3 regions of the Bradyrhizobium sp. Unk1 genome follow, and region 3 is predicted to be linked to each of the others. Evidence: predicted binding sites of a transcription regulator. Region 3 holds the regulator's gene; each other region holds the start of a gene.

Region 1 (6,030 bases), on a different contig from region 3:
GATACGCGTTCAAAGCCGAGATAGGCGAACGCGATGCTGACGGCAGAGATGGCCAGCACCGTGGCAAAACCAATAATGATCTTTCCGCGGAATCTAAGAGCCAAAGCACCTGGCCGCTTTGGCTTCGACGCGATACGCCCGGACATCCCACCCCCACTACGTTGTTCCAACAGCCACGTGGCCGAAAGCAGTCCCTTCGGATCGACGGAAAATTAAATCGGATTCGTCAAAGCGCGGTAAATTCATCCTGCTTGGAGACAAGAGCAATTTTTGTGTATGTGAGTCCTACGTATTGTCTAAGCGCGCAAGTCGCGTTGTATTTCTGCACCAAGCGCAGGAAGAGCGCCGAAAATCTGCATCGGAGCAATCAGCTCTATCTGGGGGATTTCACAAGAGAGCTTCGTCGCCTAAGACGTCGGCGAATAGTCTTCATATCCGCTAGAGTATTCCAGCAATCCCACAGAGAACAACTCATCCAGCTGGTGGGTAAGGAAGGTTAGGACGATCAGGGAGGTCGCCGCTCATGCGAGAAGCGGCGTTGTCACTCGGACCGTTTGCCTGGCGAGCGGCGGGATCCCAGCAACAGCGAGAGCAAACATACCGGCGATTGCGGCTTTCATCTTAAGCAATCTAAAGAGATCGCTGCGGCCGCCCAGCGAATGGCTGACGAATCCCGGCAACACAGGCTTGTAATCTTGATCACGGCGAAGGCCGGCCCACCGTAACCGCAGCGGAGAGGTTTAGAATCGCTTCGTGTGGCTCGTCGGAGTTAAAGAAAAACCCGACGCCTACCCCTCTCGCGCAACCGATCGCCGCATCCGGTGATGGAGGTCAGCGGCTGCAGTCCAATCAAGTCGATATAACACCACTTGCATGGAAGCTTGGCTTATTGCCGGGGCCGGCTGTTGGCCGTGTCGTCGCCTCCGCTGGTTGCGGCTTCGAAATAGGCTTTCGCTTTGAGATGCTTCTGCAACGCGACAGGTCGGTAGGGCCCGAAGCTCGTGAAATTGCGAACTAACTTCATTGCCAGGCGCTCGTAGACTGTGGAGTGAAGTTGTGCTGTATCGGGCATCTCCCGAACCGCCTTCGCCCATCTAAGCGCAGTCCCACCCATTCCCACCATACATTCGTCGTGCATCATGCCATCAGCCGACGGATATAATCTTAGCGAGCTCTCGTCGACAATGACTCGGCCTGCCTCCGGAATCTTCTCGGTGATGAATTCCGCCATCCAGGCCAGTGTAATGTCCGACAGGCGAGATTCGTTTTCGGGATAGCTTCCCCCGACATCGGCATGATTGCCGGCGAACCAGATCTGGTCGAATTGCTCCGGCTCACCCTGTCTGTCCGGCCACTTTACGGTACCGCTTCCTCCCCACGATACCCGCTTGAAGTCCTTTCGGCCCTCATCGATAGATTGCAGATGCCGCGATCGCGACGACGACCTGATAATCTCCAGCCTCGAGGGCCGCTGGCCCGCTGAGGCCCAAACTGCCGCTGCTCGCGCGGAGTCCAATTCAATCGCATAGAAGCGATCGAGCCAACGATTTGGCGCGTCGACTTGCGTGCCGTTGCAATCAATTTTTGTTTGCCCGGAACCGTTGTTCGTCGGATCGACTGCGATTCGGCGGACGGCAAACCCAGTGGCTCGGGCCGGATGCTTTGCTGCGCGCTGAGCTCGCTTGGCAGCGTGGTATAAAGTAGGCCGGCCACGAAGGCCGGTACGAACTTGCGCATTTGTCGCTCCAAGTCGATGAAGGAGTTCGAAGACTTCGGTGCTGAATTGCCGAGCAGCAGCTTCGCTCGCTCACTTGTTGTTAAAGGGAGAAGATAGCCGGTTATCGAAAACCGCTATCGAGGGTACGTCCTTCAGCAGGCCCTTCACGGTACTCACATCGATCGTTATGATCTTCGCCTTATCTTGGGGCGCCACGCTCGGCTTCGGTGTGACGTCTAGCTGAAGGTGTCCTCACGGCAAGATCCACGCAACATATCGAGGGCAACCGCTTCCCATTTGGGAAACGTGGTTATCGGAGGAAGAGGCGTTCTCAACCTTAGCGGCTCCTGCAGCAGCCGGAGAGGAGCGGATCTTGCGGCCATGAGTTCCTGAACGCACCACAAGGACTGTCGTTGCAACTGGCGACCGATGCCGACAGAACCAGGTTGCTCGCCTTCGTGAAGCTGAGCCCGGATGCCGCCGGGTTCGTCGCGGCCCAACATCCGATGCCGGACAATTCCAAAGGCACCCTCCGATACAATAGAAGAGCCGATTTGTTGAAGCTGAACAGCTTTCCGCTGCCCGATGAGGACGGAGGCGCGTCCGGCGGCGGCCTGCTGTCCGTCGAACTAGAAGATCCAGCTGGACTCGAAGCCGTGAAACTCGAGTTGGCGGCGGTTTGATGGACGAGTTCAAGGCGCGGCAGTTTGGTTCCGGTCCGCACGTCGACAGTGATGGGCGCTCCGCTCGTCAGACGGCTTTCTAGCTGACTGACGCTTTCGCCCGGAAACTCCTGACGCAACAATGCAAGTGCTGCTGCGACATGGAGAGCTGCCATGGACGTGCCCTTCATGGTGGCATAGGCCGATCCAGGAACGCTTGAGACTATGTCGGCGCCGGGCGCCGCTATATGTACCATAGAAGCTACATTCGAATAGGAGACATCGAGCGAGCCATCCTTCTTGGCAGCTGCGACCGATACCGCCGATGAGATGCAGGCCGGCTCAGCCACTCCGTCAAAAAAATGTTCGTTGCCCGCCGAGACGACGGTTGGAATTCCCTTCGACCTTAAGCGCTCGATGATCTCCGTCAGGGCCGAACTCTTGTCGCACGCGGCATCGAAGTATCCGCTTCCTAAGCTCACGTTGACGGCGCCCACACTGAACTCTGCCCGATGCTTAAAGACGTATTCCAATGCTCGAAGCTGATCGGAAGTAAAGCTTCGGATACCCTTGCCGGCCGCCTTGCAGACATTGGGATCATCGAAGAGCGAGTAGACCTGTATCAATAGAAGTTTCACGGCCGGGGCAACGCCGCCGAAGTTCTTTGCCGCGAATTTCATGTTGTGGCCGCAATAATCCCGGCCACATGCGTCCCATGATCGCATCCGACTACATCGGTCGGACATTGACCAGCCGATCCGCCAATAGTTCCCACATCGAAACCGCCCGGGCAAAGCGATTTCACGTTGTAAACGTTGAATGATCCGTCGAGAAGCAGGCTTCGCCTACGATGGCCCCGACTGGTGCTGGGTGATCGAGTTGCGCGCCCGTGTCTAGCACGGCCACCGTCTCGTTGGTCCCGCTGTAACCCAGGCCGTGCATCTTGTCGCCCCCGATGAACGGAACCGAATCCATAAGTGTGGGCGGCATCGGTATGTCGCGAGTAACGAGAACGACGTTCGGATCTTCGCGCAGACGGGGCAACGCGGCTGCCGATATCTCCGCCGCAGCCACGGGGAGCGATCCGATCGGACGAACGTTCTTGGCGGAATCGGAGAGAGCAACCGAAACGTAGCTGCTGGCGCTGGCGAAAGAGGCACCACCGTTTGTCTGTTTGCTGACAAACGCCGGCACTCGGCAGCAAGAGCGCAGCGAACGCTAAAAGTATTTTTCTCATGCCCGCACCACGCACATGAGCAATAGGGAAAGGCAATAATAAAAATAAACCTCTGGTTGTTCATGGATGCAAGCTCAAACTATGCAGACTTCCGGCTTATTAGGCTCGTTCGCGACGGAAAGCAGCAGCGGATCGAGGGATGATCGGCGCATCGCCAGCTATCGTATTTCACGAACTGATCCCTGAAAGCATTCAGCGATCTCCTATTCAATGAAATCAAGAAGAAGCATCCGAGGAGTTTGACGAGCTCCTGCAGTCTTGAAAGCGTCCTCCCCTCCCGGACGAGGCGATCGCGCTCGTCTCCGAAGCTTTCATTGTCTTCGTCTCAATCTAGGCACCTGGACCGGACCGTCCGGCGACATAGCGGAGCGCCGCAACTCCCGTTGCACAATTGCCGGTACTTGCGAGTTCCGCGTGACGCAAAGGCGACGATCTGGTCAGTGACTTGTGTAATGCTCTATCCGCCGGGCGGTAGATTAAAAGGCGCAACGTGTTTCCAGGGCTGACCACTGACCGAGAAAAAGGCAGTGCGCAAACTGAGGTGGATATCGCACGCTAACAGAGAGAGGAAGTGAAGCGTCAGGTCCGCAACAAAGCTGCGCTTTTTCAGAGAAGACGATGAAAGAATGCGGCAGAGGCGCAACAACGCATTCGCTCGGCCGAGCGATAATGCAAGATACCGCACTCATAACAGTGCCGGCCCGGCCGACATCCAATACCGCGGTTTCGGTACCTTTCGCGTGATTGACAAATAGAACAAAGTGTGAACAAATGCACCATGCAGTTGTTGTATATTGCTCGAACGTGCCATTGCCCGCCCTCTGCAACTTGGGCGGGTAATTCTATGGCGAACACAGGTTTCTTTAATGAGCAACTTGACCAGTCCGATACAAAAGCAAGAATCGTTCAGAAATATTTTTATGCATGGGCGAAAGTCATTGGTCCGAGCGCGCAAGCGCGAGAAGGAAAGATTGCTTATATCGATCTCTTCGCCGGGCCAGGACGCTACAAAGACGGCGCAGCATCAACACCCTTGCTAGTGCTTCAACATGCAGTTGCAGATGCTGCACTTTGCCAAATGTTGGTGGCGTTGTTCAACGATGCGGATCAAAACCATTCGGCGACACTGCAGACGGAGATCGCCAAGCTACCGGGTATCGAGAAGCTAAAATTTACTCCGCAGGTAAATTGCGGCGAAATCGGCAAAGATGCAGAGAAATACTTCAACGAAACGCGTTTGATCCCCTCATTCAGCTTTGTGGACCCGTTCGGCTACAAGGGTCTGTCGCTGAAGATCGTCAATGGGATGATCAAGGATTGGGGCTGTGACTGCGTTTTCTTTTTCAACTACGGGCGGATAAATGCGGGGATATCGAATCCGAAAGTGGATTCGCATATGGATGCGCTTTTCGGTGCCAAGCGGGCCGCCACATTGCGGACGGCGTTGCAAGGCATGTCCCCCGACGACAGGGAAGCACTGATTCTGGAAGAGCTCTCACAAGCCATAAAGGAGATGGGCGGAACGTACGTGCTGCCATTTCGTTTCAAGCGCGGCAAGCGGACCAGTCACAGCATCGTTTTTGTATCCAAAAGCTTCAAGGGGTACGAAATCATGAAGGATATCATGGCGGGTGAAAGCTCTTCGGATGACCAGGGCGTCGCGTCATTCACCTATTCGCCGGCCGATGCATCGATGCCGCTGCTGTTTTCTCTGGCGCAGCCATTTGACGCGCTCAAAAAGAAACTGCCGATAGATTTGTCCGGTGAAACTATGACCATGCGAGAAATTTACGAGGATCATTCGGTAGACACACCGTATATTAGCAAAAACTACAAACAAGCGCTTAGGGAGCTTGAAGCGGAAGGCATTATTGTTGCCGACCCCCCGATGGCCAAGCGCAAAAAAAACACTTTCGCCGATCACGTGCGAGTGACTTTCAGATAGGAGCGAGCCCATGGCCACCAACTCATCAATTGAGTGGACTGAGGCGACGTGGAATCCAGTCGGCGGTTGCACGATCTTATCGCCGGGCTGCACGAATTGCTATGCGATGCGCCTAGCTCGTCGATTGGAGGCGATGGGGCAAAAAAAATACGCGGGCACGACTCGTATGACCGGTGGACGAGCCAAGTGGAATGGTAAGATCGTGCTGGATGAATCCGCCCTAGGAATTCCTTTAAAGTGGAAAAATTCGAAGATCATATTCGTGAACTCCATGTCTGATCTTTTCCATGAAAAAGTTCCGTTAGAGTTCATCGTCAGAGTATTCGGCATTATGAAGCAGGCTCGACATCACACGTTCCAGGTGTTGACAAAGCGCGCCGATCGTCTCGCAGAAGTGGCCAACAAGCTCTGTTGGCCGAACAACATCTGGATGGGCGTCAGCGTAGAGAGCCAAGAGTATATAGGGCGC
Region 2 (6,030 bases), on a different contig from region 3:
GCGCCAGGCTCTCCGGCGGGGCGTCGGCCGTCGTGCCGCGCGGCGGTTTGCGCGCGCGCGCGTCGTCCGGATTGTCGGTGGAATCGTGAGCCATGATGCGAATTTAAGCGCTGGGGGTGCCGATTTGAAGTTCCAGCCTTGCGGCACACACAGGATGGCGGCGCAGTTCCCGGTAACGCTTGCTTAAGCCTGTTAACAGCGCGGTAACCCGGCTTAACAGGCCTTTAACCTAAAACTCTCGATAAATCTTACGCGAAAAAGAGGAGGTTCCGTAACCATGCGATTTTGCCTCGCGCGGCGGCGCAGGCATCGCGGGGAGCGGCAGTTGCGTTGGAGAGTACCGATGAGGGGGTTCGTTGTAGGCGCGGCCGTGTTGGTTGCAGCCGGCTGGACAGCTTCGGCAGAGGCCGCCGATCTCAATTACGGGCAGGGTGCGCCCTACACCGTCAATCAGCCGCTCAATGCCTATAGCTGGGCCGGTCCGTATCTCGGTGCCAATCTCGGCTATGAGTGGGGCTCGGTGAGTAACTCGCCCGTCAAGCCCTCCGGTTTCGTCGGCGGTGTGCAGGCCGGCTACAATTTCCAGAACGGTCCATGGGTGTTCGGCGTCGAGGGCGATATCCAGGCCGCCGGCGCTGATGACACCTTCGCGCCGTGGAAGTTCTCCAATCCCTGGTTCGGCACGCTGCGCGGCCGTGCCGGCTATGCGTTCAGCAACGTGCTGTTCTACGGCACCGCCGGCCTCGCCTTCGGCGAGCTGCGCGCGCAGACATTCGGCTGGACGGAATCGCACACCACCGCAGGCTGGACCATCGGTGCCGGCGCGGAAGTCGGCTTCGCGCCGAACTGGAGCGCCAAGCTCGAATATCTCTACATCGATCTGTCGACGAGCCAGTTCGCAATTACCGGCGTGTCAAACGGCTATAGCGCCAGCGTTGTGCGCGCAGGCGTGAACTATCACTTCTGATAGCTGAAGAAGAAAATACCGGACAACAACCTCCCGGCCGCTCGCGGCCGGGATTTTTTTTCGCTAGGTGTTCGCTCGAAAACGCCCTAGGAGAGGATGACCAAATTGACCGCCTTTGGTCCCTTCCCCTTCTTGTCCGGCTCGACCTCAAAAGTAATGCGCTGTCCTTCGGCGAGATCTTTCAGTCCCGCCCGCTCTACAGCAGTAATGTGCACGAAGACGTCGCGGCCGCCGTCGTCGGGCTTGATGAAACCGTAGCCTCGCTCACCGTTGAAAAACTTAACCGTTCCCGTCATGGCCATCGGGAAAAACTCCCCCTCATTGCTCCTCCGTCGCGACGCAGACTCACGTCACGACATGACCGGGCCTTACGAAGCCCGGGAGCTGGCCATCCTTGGGCGGACCATTTCTTTCGGTCCGATCGGATCTTTCTTAGGCCTTCACTCCGCCGCAACCATTCGCGGAAGCGGAACGTAAAGCCAGTCACGGAAACAGCATAATACGGTTCTCTGCAGATTGACTACCGCTCCTGCATATTTTTCCCAAGAATGCCGGGGTGTTACGGCTTCGGCACCTCTAATCGGAATCTGGCAGCTCCGCCCTGTCCGAGCGGCATTTCCAGCTCGGGCAGGAGCGTCTTGAGCTCGCCGTGCAGCGTGTACGGCGGATTGACGATCAACAATCCGGCGGAGGTGAGGGCAGCGCCATCAAGCTGCGGCGCGACACTGAATTCGAGACGCAGACATTTTCCCGGTGGTTTTGCTGCGGCCGCGAGCCGCGCCACTGATTGCACCAGCGTGTCGGTGGCGCGTCGGCTCTTGGCCGGATACCAGATTACATAGATACCGGTCGGCCATTTCGTGAAAGCCGCCGAGAAGGCGTCGCCGAGCTTTTCGAACTCGTCTTTCGCCTCGAACGGCGGGTCGATCAGCACGAGCCCGCGCCGTTCCTTCGGTGGCACGAAGGCCAGCAGCGCGACCCAGCCGTCGAGATCAACCACGCGCGCCTGTTCGTCGCGGCGCAGCACACCGATAAGCGCCTTGCGCGCGTTCGGCTCAAGCTCGCAGGCAACGAGGCGGTCTTGCGGCCGCAGCAGGCCGCGCGCGATCAGCGGCGAACCCGGATAAGCCTTGAGCTCGCCCTTCGGATTGAAGGCGCGAACGATGTCGAGATAGGGCTTGGCCAGCGCCACGGCGTCGTTCGACAGGCGCGCCTGCATCAGCCGCGCGATGCCGGTCAGCCATTCGCCGCTGCGGCGCGCTTCGTCGCTTTCGAGATCGTAGAGGCCGGTGCCGGCATGGGTGTCGATGACACGGAATGCCCCCGGCTTGTCCTGGAGGTAAGTAATGATGCGCGCGAGCACGATGTGCTTGATGACATCGGCGAAGTTTCCGGCGTGGAAGGCGTGACGGTAGTTCATGGTGGAGAGTTACGACATCGCGCGATGAAAGTAACTGCCGTCATTCCGGGGCAGTGCGCAGCACTGAACCCGGAATCCATTTCGCCACCCGTTACGCGGGTAAATGGATTCCGGGTTCACGCTTCGCGTGCCCCGGAATGACGGCGACGCAGTCTATCCACCCCTGATCGGCGGCATCGTCACCTGGTCGCGGCGGCAGGCGCGACGCTCGATCTCCTCGCAGGCCCGGAATTGCAGGTCCTTGCTGAGGCAGATGCGGACCTCGGAGAGCCGGGTCCGGTTGCAGGTGACCGAGATGGCCGCGTTGCTCAGGCCCGCATTGGCCTTGATGAAGGCTTCCTCCACCTCGCCCGGTGCCACGGTCTTGGCCTGCGACAGTTCGAGATATTCCGCCGGGATCTTGATCGCAGCGCGCGCCTTTCGAATCGTCTCGAAATAATTGCGGCTGTCGAGCCCGGAGCAGGTGCCGTGCTTGTCCCACTCGTTGAAGATCAGCCCCGGCGCCGGCATCAAATCGAGCATCGAAGAGACGATGTTGCGGTTCAGGCGTGGCGATGGCCGCTGGCAATATTCGGGGAAGCCGTTCTCGTATTGCGGCCAAAGCCCGTGCACCACGAACGCGTAGGGCCGCCCGCTGCACTGCATCTGCGAACGACCGCCGCCGCGGTTGCGCTCGGACGCCTCCTCGCAGAACGAGGGCGACCATGACAGCGACAGCACATAGAAATCGAATTCGCCGGGCGCGTTCTGCCGTTTGTCCTGGGCCTTCGCGCCGCCCGGCAGCGCGACCAGCCCGGCGGCAAGAACCAGGGGAAGGGTCAGTGAGATCACGAGACGGGAGAACGAATGCAATCTAAAATGAAACATGGCGACGCCCCTCAACTAGACTGTGCAATCAGCCTAGCAGGCAACAAGAACATTTCAAGAACAAAATGCGAGATGGCCGTCAGCCGCCTGATCAGTCCGATTCAGGCCTTTCCGATCAAGGCTCGTCTATCAAGGCCTGGCGGCGCGGCAGGCCGGATTGTAGGCCCAGTTGCGGTCGAGCCCGACCACGCACCATTCGACGCCATTGCCGTAGCCGGCGAAGCCGCCATCCTCGATGATCGAGAAATGCACCTTGCGCACCTTGCCGTCATTGAGCATGGCGTCGCCGGTGCAATAGCGGCGCGGAATGTTGTCGGACTGCCAGGGCCGGAACGCGATCTCGTGAACGGCGGCGAAGCCTGTGATCTTCAACGAGGAATTCCAGAACGAGCTTTCCTTCTCCCAGAACTGGGTGGCGATGGTCGGCAGCGCCTTGTCGCAATCGACGACGGCGCCGTCATAGCGCGGCCCGTTCAGCCAGAAGTTCAACTCCAGCGGATTGGCGGCCCTGGCCTCACCGAGCGACAGCGCTCCGAACATGAGGCCAAGCAAGGCGGCAAAGCGGAGCGATTTCAGGGTGAGGGCGCGCATGGGCAATCCGGACTGCTGGGTCTTGCGAAGACTAGACGGTGCCGCGAAGGCCGGGGCAGGTCAAGTGCAGCGCGGCAACACTTGGCCAAGAGTTGACCCTAACCTCGTAGCCGGCGGGGCATCAGTTCTTTTCATGGGCATCCCGGCACCGTAAACTGGCGCCAACCAATTGGAGTGACGGGAATGCGAATCATTGCGGCCGCGGGCCTTCTTGCCCTGGGTATGATGGCCAGCCAGTCGGCACGCGCCGATATGCTTCCGGTGCCCCCGTTCAAGGGCAACGACACCGGCGGCATCATCGCTTATTCGCTGGCGACCCAGACCGATGCGCGGCAGGTCGCGGTCGATCACTGCGCGCGCTACGGCAAGGTCGTGAAATTCCTCGCGGTGCAGGCCTATGAGGGCGGCTATATCTCGTTCTCCTGCCGCTGGGTGCCCTACGGCGCCGCCCAACAGCCGATCCGCACGCTGTACTGAGGCGCTTTCGGAACGTCGCAATCTCTCAGCCGGGAGCTTCCCACATGACGCGCAAGCTCGCTTTGCTCGGCTCGGCCCTTTGTCTTGTGTTACAGGCAGGCAGCGCCAGCGCTGACGATCTGCCGGTGCGCAAGGCCGGTCTCTGGGAAATGAAGATGGTCAGGACCGGCACGCCCATGCCGGAGATGACCATGCAGCACTGTACCGACGAGACCGTCGACAAGGAGATGAACAACAACGTCTCCCCGATGGCCAAGCAGATCTGCGCCAAGCAGGACATCAAGAAGACCGCGACCGGCTATGTCAGCGATTCCGAGTGCAGCGTCGCCGGCATCAGCACGACCTCGCATGCCGAGATCACCGGCGATTTCAACTCGGCCTATACGGTGAAGACCTCGTCGCATGCGCAAGGCGGTGCCGCCGGAGCAGCAGGCCGCGACACCACGATGCAGCTCGAAGCCAAGTGGCTGGGGGCCTGCAAGCCCGACCAGAAGCCCGGCGACATCGTAATGCCCGGCGGCTTCAAGATGAACGTGCGTGACATGGACAAGTTGAAGGCGCTGCTGCCGAAGTAGGGTTGGGTGAGCCTCCCCTCTCCCATTGCAAGGGGAGAAGAAAGAGCAAAGCTACACCGGAATCCGCACACTCGCCCTTAGTCCCCCCATCGGGCTGTCGCCGAGGGTGATGTCGCCGCCATGCGAGCGCGCGATGTCGCGGGCGATGGCGAGGCCGAGGCCCGTGCCGCCTTCGTCCTGGTTGCGGGCGTTGTCGAGCCGGAGGAACGGCTTGAACACCTCTTCGCGCAAATGCGTGGGAATGCCGGGGCCGTCGTCCTCGACCGTGACGGTCAAATAACGGTGATCGCGCTGGCCGTTGATGGCGATGCTCTTGCCGTAGCGCGCCGCGTTGGTGACGAGGTTGGCGAGGCAACGCTTGAACGAGGCCGGCTTCACGGTGACCACGGGCAGGCCGTGGAACGCGACGGTCGCGGTGTGGCCGTGGCGCTCGGCGTCGCTGCGCAGTTCCTCGAGCGCCTGCGCCATGTCGGTCGGCTGCGACTGCTCGCCGGAATCGCCGCGGGCAAACGCAAGGTAGTCCTCCAGCATCATCGACATCTCGTCGACGTCCTTGCGCATGCCCTCGAGCTCCGGGTTGTCGCCAATCAGCGCCAGCTCGAGCTTGAACCGGGTCAGGATGGTGCGCAGATCGTGGCTGACGCCGGCAAGCATCGCGGTGCGCTGCTCCATCGTGCGCTCGATGCGTGACTTCATCTCGAGGAAGGCGACCGACGCGCGCCGCACCTCGCGCGCGCCGCGCGGCCGGAAGTTTGGCGCCTCGCGGCCCTTGCCGAAACTCTCGGCGGCGTCCGCCAGCCGCAGGATCGGCTTGATCTGGTTGCGCAGGAACAGCACCGCGACGATCAGCAGGATCGAGGACGTGCCGACCATCCAGAACAGGAAGATCTCCGAGTTCGAGGCATAGGCGGCGCTGCGCTGCGCGAACACGCGCATCACGGCATCGTCGAGCTGGATCCGGATCTCGACGAGGTTGGAGCGGCCGACGGTGTCGATCCAGAACGAGCGTCCGATCTGGCGGCCGAGCTGCACGGACAGCGTCTGGTCGAGCAGCGAGAAGAACGGCTTCGGCCCCGGCGGCGGCATGTCGCCGGCGGGCAGGAAATCGACGACGAGGCCGAGGCGCTGCTGGG
Region 3 (6,030 bases):
ATGCGATTACCACGCCCGTCAACGACGCCATGTTCATCTCGGGGCTCGGCCATGTGCTCTCGATTTCCGGCTATCACATGGCGGTCGTCGCCGGCGTCGTGTTCTTCGCGGTGCGCGCGCTGCTGGCGTTGATCCCCGGAATGGCGGCGGGCTTTGCCATCAAGAAATGGTCGGCGGCCGCCGCACTTGTCGCAGCCGCGTTCTATCTGCTGCTGTCGGGCGCGGAGGTCGCGACGCAAAGATCGTTCTTCATGACCGCGGTGGTGCTGATCGCGGTCATGGTCGATCGCCGCGCCATCACCTTCCGCACGCTGGCGGTGGCCGCGTTAATCGTGCTCGCGGTCGCACCGGAGGCACTTGTGCATCCGAGTTTTCAAATGTCCTTCGCCGCGACGCTCGGACTGGTGGCGCTGGTGCAGATCGGCATGCCGAACCTGTTTGCGTCGCCCGATCATTCGGCGACCGCGCGGATTGCGATGTGGGGCGGGCGCGAAATCGCGATGCTGTTCCTGGCCTCGCTGATCGCGGGGCTCGCGACCACGCCCTATGCCGCTTACCACTTCCACCGCGTCACTCCGTTCGGCGTGCTCGCCAACCTCGGGGCGATGCCGGTGGTCTCGGCCCTGGTGATGCCCGCGGGCCTGTTGGGTTTGATTGCAGCGCCGTTCGGACTTGATGGTCCGTTCTGGTGGCTGATGGGGATCGGCATCGACTGGATGGTTGCGGTGTCGCGCTGGGTGGCCGCTTTGCCGGGCGCGGTCGGCCGCATCTCGGCCTTCGGCATCGCGCCGCTGATCGCTGCAAGCTTGGGAATCATCGTGATGGGCTTGTTGCGCACGCCGTTGCGCTGGGCCGGCGCGGTGGTGCTGTTAGCCGCGATCCTCTGGGGACTGTGCGCGCGGCAGCCCGATGTCCTGATCGCCGGTGACGGCCAGAGCGTCGCGGTGCGGGGCAGGGATGGACACCTGCATCTGATCAGGTCGAGCAAGGACGGTTTTCTTCTGAAGGAATGGCTCGCCGGAGACGCCGATCCGCGCGACGCCGGCAGTGCCTCACTGGCCGCCGGCGTGTCGTGCGACGAGGCCGGCTGCGTGACGCCGCTTGCCGACGGGCGCCTGGTCGCGCTGGCCTTGCGCATCGATTCATTGGCTGACGATTGCAGCCGCTCCGCGCTGGTGGTGACGGCGCGGCCGGCGCCGCCGGATTGCGCGGCGATGGTTGTCGACCGTCAGCGTCTCGCAAGGCAGGGCGCGCTGGCGTTGACGCGAAGCGGCGACGGCTTTGTGGTTCAGGCGGCGAAGGCAAGGGGAGCGGACCGTCCGTGGTCGCCGGCGGTTGCCGGCGAGGCGGATTTCGGCGCGAGCCTTGGGCCGCAGGCGGCGGCTTCCCGCAACCGCGATGCGACGCCATCGGAAGCCGACCTGCAGGCCGAGGATTGAGCGGACGGGTTACAGATACCAGGCCAGCACGGCATCGAGCCTGGCGTTGCCGATCACCGGCAGGACGACCATCTGGCTCAGTCCAGAGGCGCAGGCCTGCGAGGCCGCGGCCGAGCCGTCACGTGCGAGATCGTCGTTGAGCGCGGGCATGCCGGTGGCCCAGGCCCCGCCGATGCTGCCTTCGCCTTTGGCGATGGATTTCGTCGCATAGAGCGCGGCGAGGTCGGTCTGCGCGCTGCAATCGCCGGCGCGGAAGACCAGCGCGGAGCGGGCCTCGTCCGGGACCCAGATCTCGAAGCGTCGTGCAATCGGGGTCGCCTGCGCCGAGAGGAACGTCAGCACCCAGGTCTGATCGGTGCCGGTCCGATAGGGAACGCCGACCCCGAGATTGATTCCGACCTTGGCGGCGTCCTCCCAGCGCAGAAAACTCCTGGCATCGTACAGGTCCTTGATGACCAGCGGCAGGCCGGCTTTCCAGATGCGGCCGGGCAGGCCGAAGCCACGCGGAAATCTGGTGTGGCGGGAGTTGAATTCGAACATTTCGGCGGTGCCGTAATAGCCGTCGACGAGCGCCATCTCGTGGGAGGTTTCGGCATCGTTGTGCCAGAGCTCGATCGCGCCGACATGGGCCTCGTCGTCGCCGCAGAACAGCACCATGACGGCTTGCAGGAATTCGCCTGAAAACACCGGCACTGCCACGCCGCATGTCAGCCCGGCGGCGATGGCCTGATCGGTCCGCTTGAAATAGGAATCGGTGAATCTGGTGAGGATCACGGGGTGGCCGCTGGCCCAGGCCTTGCCGGGAAGCCCCTCGTCATATCCGAAGTGCAGATCTTCGCTCACGGCCCTGAACGCGGACAGCCCTTCGCCGTAGAGGCTGCCGCCGAATTCCAGCCGCATGCGTGTGCGGTCAGGCACCCAGAGTTCAACGACGCGAATGAAGGTCTTCATTGAACGTGTCCGCCGTCTCAAGCCGCACCAAGCATCGGCCATTTGGCTGCGGAACGGACGTTCAAAATTCAGGCAGGACAGCGCAAACTTCGTGCGGTGGGAGGCGCAACGGCTTGGTCCGCCCGAGGGAGTTTCGCGGGACACGAACGACACCATCTCGCCGGCCTCGGCCGGCGATGGCGATTTTCAATCCTGGCCCGACCTGCCGGCCGGGAATGGCTATGTCAGCCGATCGGCAGGCGGGTGATGGTCGGCCGGCTGTCGGTGATGATCTGCGGCTTGTGCTCGCGCTCGCCGAGCGGCTGGGTCACCGGTAGTTGCAGCACGGTCGCGCGCTGGCCTTCGACCAGCTGCGTCACCAGCACGGATTTGCCGTCGGGGAATTCGATCGCATCATGATGGCGATCGGGAATGTGCGGATCGATCTTGCCGAACTTGCCGACGCGCGAATTGACGGTACGCGTCCAGATCCAGCGATTGTCGTAGCGGACGTTGTCGGCGAAAGCGAGCTCCGTTCCCGGGAGCAGGCAGACCGCGACGGTCGGATCGGCTGCGGAGGCAAAGCCGCGCGTCGAGGTGCCGCGGAAGGTTGTCGTGACGACCGTCTCGCCGACTTCGGCGGGACGCGACGCGACGGCATGCAGGCTGTAGTCACACATCGGGTGCTCCTCATGCAGGGATAGCGACCCACGTCTCTCAATCGAGGCGCAGGCCTCTATCAGAGTGGAAATGTGAAAGGTTCTGCCCGGTTGTAGGCAAATCTACGGCTCGCCGCAGCAAGCCGCAATCACATTATCTTTCCCGAATCCACTAGGAACAAAGCCCGCCCCTATGCATTCTGCAGGCGCGTGTCAGCGCCCCGCAGGCGCCGACCAGCCGGAATATTGCCAGGCCGGCCGCGACGGTTGCTCGACGGCGTTGCGGGCCTTGCGGGCTCGCTCGCTCACGGCGGTGTCGTTGCGGACATGGGGTCGCGATTGTGCGGCCAAGGCTTTCGACGCCAAGGCTTTCGACGCCAAGGCTCGCGACGCCAAGGCTTGCGACGCTGATGCTGCGATCAGCGCCACAGCAACTGGGATCTGAACGATCCGGCGCATGACTTCTCCTCGAACCTGAAGGCCGCGAAGCAGGGCTGCTTCGTGCGGCGTGCCGAGGATTTACCGCCAGAGGAGGGGCCGGATAATCTGCGCGAAACCAGAAAGACTATCCAGCGGAAGCGGACAATCGTCCGCTCCAATCTCGGATCGGCGATGCCGATCTAAAGCGCGCGGGGCGCCAAATAACCGATCCCGGCGCGTCCGGTATCAGTACTTCCGGTAGAGCCCGATCAGTTTGCCCTGAATCTTCACCCGGTTGGGCGGGAGGATGCGGACCTCATAGGCTGCGTTGGCGGGCTCGAGCGCGATCGAGGCGCCGCGGCGGCGGAAGCGCTTCAGGGTTGCTTCCTCGTCGTCGATCAGCGCCACCACGATATCGCCGGTGTCGGCGCTCTCGTTGCGCTGGATCAGCGCCATGTCGCCGTCGAGAATGCCGGCCTCGACCATGGAATCACCACGCACTTCGAGCGCGTAATGTTCGCCTGAACCGAGCATGTCAGGCGGTACGCTGATGGTGTGGCTGCGGGTCTGCAAGGCCTCGATCGGCGTGCCGGCCGCGATGCGGCCCATCACGGGGACCGCCACGGGACGCTCGCCCTCATCCGCCGGCGGGCTGGAAGTCGTGCGGACCTTGCCGAGATTGCCTTCGATGACGCTCGGCGTGAAACCGCGGCGGCTGCCGGCGGCGGCCTGAAGCTCGGGCAGCTTGATCACCTCGATGGCGCGGGCCCGGTTGGGCAGGCGCCGGATGAAGCCGCGCTCCTCGAGCGCGGTGATCAGGCGATGGATGCCCGATTTCGAGCGCAGGTCGAGCGCGTCCTTCATCTCGTCGAAGGAGGGCGGCACGCCGCTTTCCTTCAGCCGCTCGCTGATGAACCGCAGGAGCTCGTATTGTTTGCGCGTTAACATCTCGACCAAAATCCCCCGGTTGATGTCGTTCGATTCCGAGACGCTGAATTCAGCAGTAAGCCGCTACATGCTCGAAACAAATCATGAACGGACACTATATGTTCGATACATGTTCCGCAACTGCTTAATTTACCGTGAACGCGACAAAGTTCGCGGAACGCACGCGAACGAAGCGATCAGACGGGCAGCCGCAAGACCTCGCAAGGCGTGCCGGCTTCGGCCTTCGGCGCGAATGGCGCGCGCACGAGAAGTGCCTGTGCCGCAGCGAGATTCGCAAGCAGCGAGGAATCCTGGTGATTGACCGGAACGGCGACGAGCGTGCCGTCGTCGCGCAGTTCGAGGCGTGCGCGCAGATAATCCTCGCGCTGGTCGTTGGCGCCGACATCGCGGCCGAGCACCGCGCGTTCGCGGCGGTGATGAATCATCGAACGGCCCGAAAGCGCGCGAATCAACGGCACCATGAACAGGAAGCCGCAAACATAGGATGACACGGGATTGCCAGGCAGGCCGATCACGCGCATCGCGCCGAGCCGCCCGTTCATCATCGGCTTGCCCGGCCGCATCGCGATCTTCCAGAACGCCATCGAGATACCTTCGTCCCTCAGCGCCTGCTGGACCAGATCGTGGTCTCCGACCGACGCGCCGCCGGTCGTGATCAGGATGTCCGCGCCGCTCTCCCGCGCGCGGCCGATGCCGGCCGTGGTGGCCGCCAGCGTGTCGGCGGCAACGCCGAGGTCGACGGTATCGGCGCCCTCGCTGCGGGCGAGCGCGTGCAGGGCGTAGCCGTTGGAATAGACGATTTGGCCGGGACCGGGCGTGGTACCCGGCATCACCAACTCGTCGCCGGTCGCGAGGATCGCGACCTTCGGGCGTCGTCGGACGGGCAATTGCGGGTAATTCATGCCGGCGGCGAGCGCGAGGTCGCGCTCGGTGAGCCTGATACCCTTGCACAGCAGCACGTCGCCTTCCGAGAAGTCGACGCCGGCGGGGCGGATGTGCCGCCCCGTTACGGCGGCTTCCTTGATGGTGATGCGCTTGCCGTCCGCGACCGTATCCTCTTGGATCACGACCGCATCAGCGCCATCGGGAACGACACCGCCGGTGAAGATACGCACGGCCTCGCCGGCGCCGACCGATCCCGCAAACGGGCGGCCCGCCGCGACCTCGCCGATCAGGGTGAGCTGGGAGTCGGTCTTCGCCGCATCGACCGCGCGCACCGCATAGCCGTCCATTGCCGACATCGCCTGCGGCGGCTGCGTGCGCCGCGCGGCGACATCGCGCGCGAGCACGCGATGGAAGGCCGCGTCGAGCGCGATCATCTCTTCAGGCAGCGGCTCTGCGCCCGCCAGCACCGCGGCGAGCGCATCGGATACCGGCATCAGGGCCACGGCGAACTCCCGCAACAAATCGAAGGACTCGGTCGGCAAGGTTCTAGCCGAGCGGAGGGCCTGAAGCAAAAGGGGCTCCCCAAAGGCGCGCGAGCCCACACTTCCATTCGGCGGCGGCCCGGCCTATCTTTCTGTCGATGACAAGACTGCTCGAAAAAGCGCTCCAGGCCGTGCGGCAGCTCCCTGCGGATAGCCAGGACGAGATTGCGCGTGCGATGCTGGCTTTGAGCGGCAACGCAGGGGAGC

What was found. Region 3 encodes LexA, which represses DNA repair genes until DNA is damaged. Its sites were predicted from a motif close to TGTTCNNNNTGTGTTCNG; they were not measured.
Region 1: the regulator LexA is predicted to act here: its motif matches at 4,369-4,386, upstream of AC5ZFO_RS43330 (three-Cys-motif partner protein TcmP).
Region 2: the regulator LexA is predicted to act here: its motif matches at 3,300-3,317, upstream of AC5ZFO_RS30990 (ribonuclease T2 family protein).

Annotation. Positions count from the first base shown of each region.
Region 1 is NZ_JCAMOP010000062.1:28,124-34,153, forward strand. It holds partial or broken gene AC5ZFO_RS43310 (methyl-accepting chemotaxis protein) at 1-146, opposite strand, end outside; gene AC5ZFO_RS43315 (phospholipase effector Tle1 domain-containing protein) at 887-1,516, opposite strand; gene AC5ZFO_RS43320 (S8 family peptidase) at 2,055-3,059, opposite strand; gene AC5ZFO_RS43325 (hypothetical protein) at 3,181-3,573, opposite strand; gene AC5ZFO_RS43330 (three-Cys-motif partner protein TcmP) at 4,461-5,561, shown strand; gene AC5ZFO_RS43335 (DUF5131 family protein) at 5,572-6,030, shown strand, end outside.
Region 2 is NZ_JCAMOP010000028.1:87,926-93,955, reverse strand. It holds gene uvrC (excinuclease ABC subunit UvrC) at 1-94, opposite strand, end outside; gene AC5ZFO_RS31005 (outer membrane protein) at 344-967, shown strand; gene AC5ZFO_RS31000 (cold-shock protein) at 1,054-1,269, opposite strand; gene AC5ZFO_RS30995 (23S rRNA (adenine(2030)-N(6))-methyltransferase RlmJ) at 1,527-2,387, opposite strand; gene AC5ZFO_RS30990 (ribonuclease T2 family protein) at 2,541-3,254, opposite strand; gene AC5ZFO_RS30985 (hypothetical protein) at 3,384-3,845, opposite strand; gene AC5ZFO_RS30980 (hypothetical protein) at 4,029-4,322, shown strand; gene AC5ZFO_RS30975 (DUF3617 domain-containing protein) at 4,367-4,897, shown strand; gene AC5ZFO_RS30970 (ATP-binding protein) at 4,949-6,030, opposite strand, start outside.
Region 3 is NZ_JCAMOP010000007.1:222,789-228,818, forward strand. It holds gene AC5ZFO_RS11665 (ComEC/Rec2 family competence protein) at 1-1,439, shown strand, start outside; gene AC5ZFO_RS11670 (GAF domain-containing protein) at 1,449-2,390, opposite strand; gene AC5ZFO_RS11675 (hypothetical protein) at 2,615-3,049, opposite strand; gene lexA (transcriptional repressor LexA) at 3,695-4,396, opposite strand; gene AC5ZFO_RS11685 (molybdopterin molybdotransferase MoeA) at 4,573-5,784, opposite strand.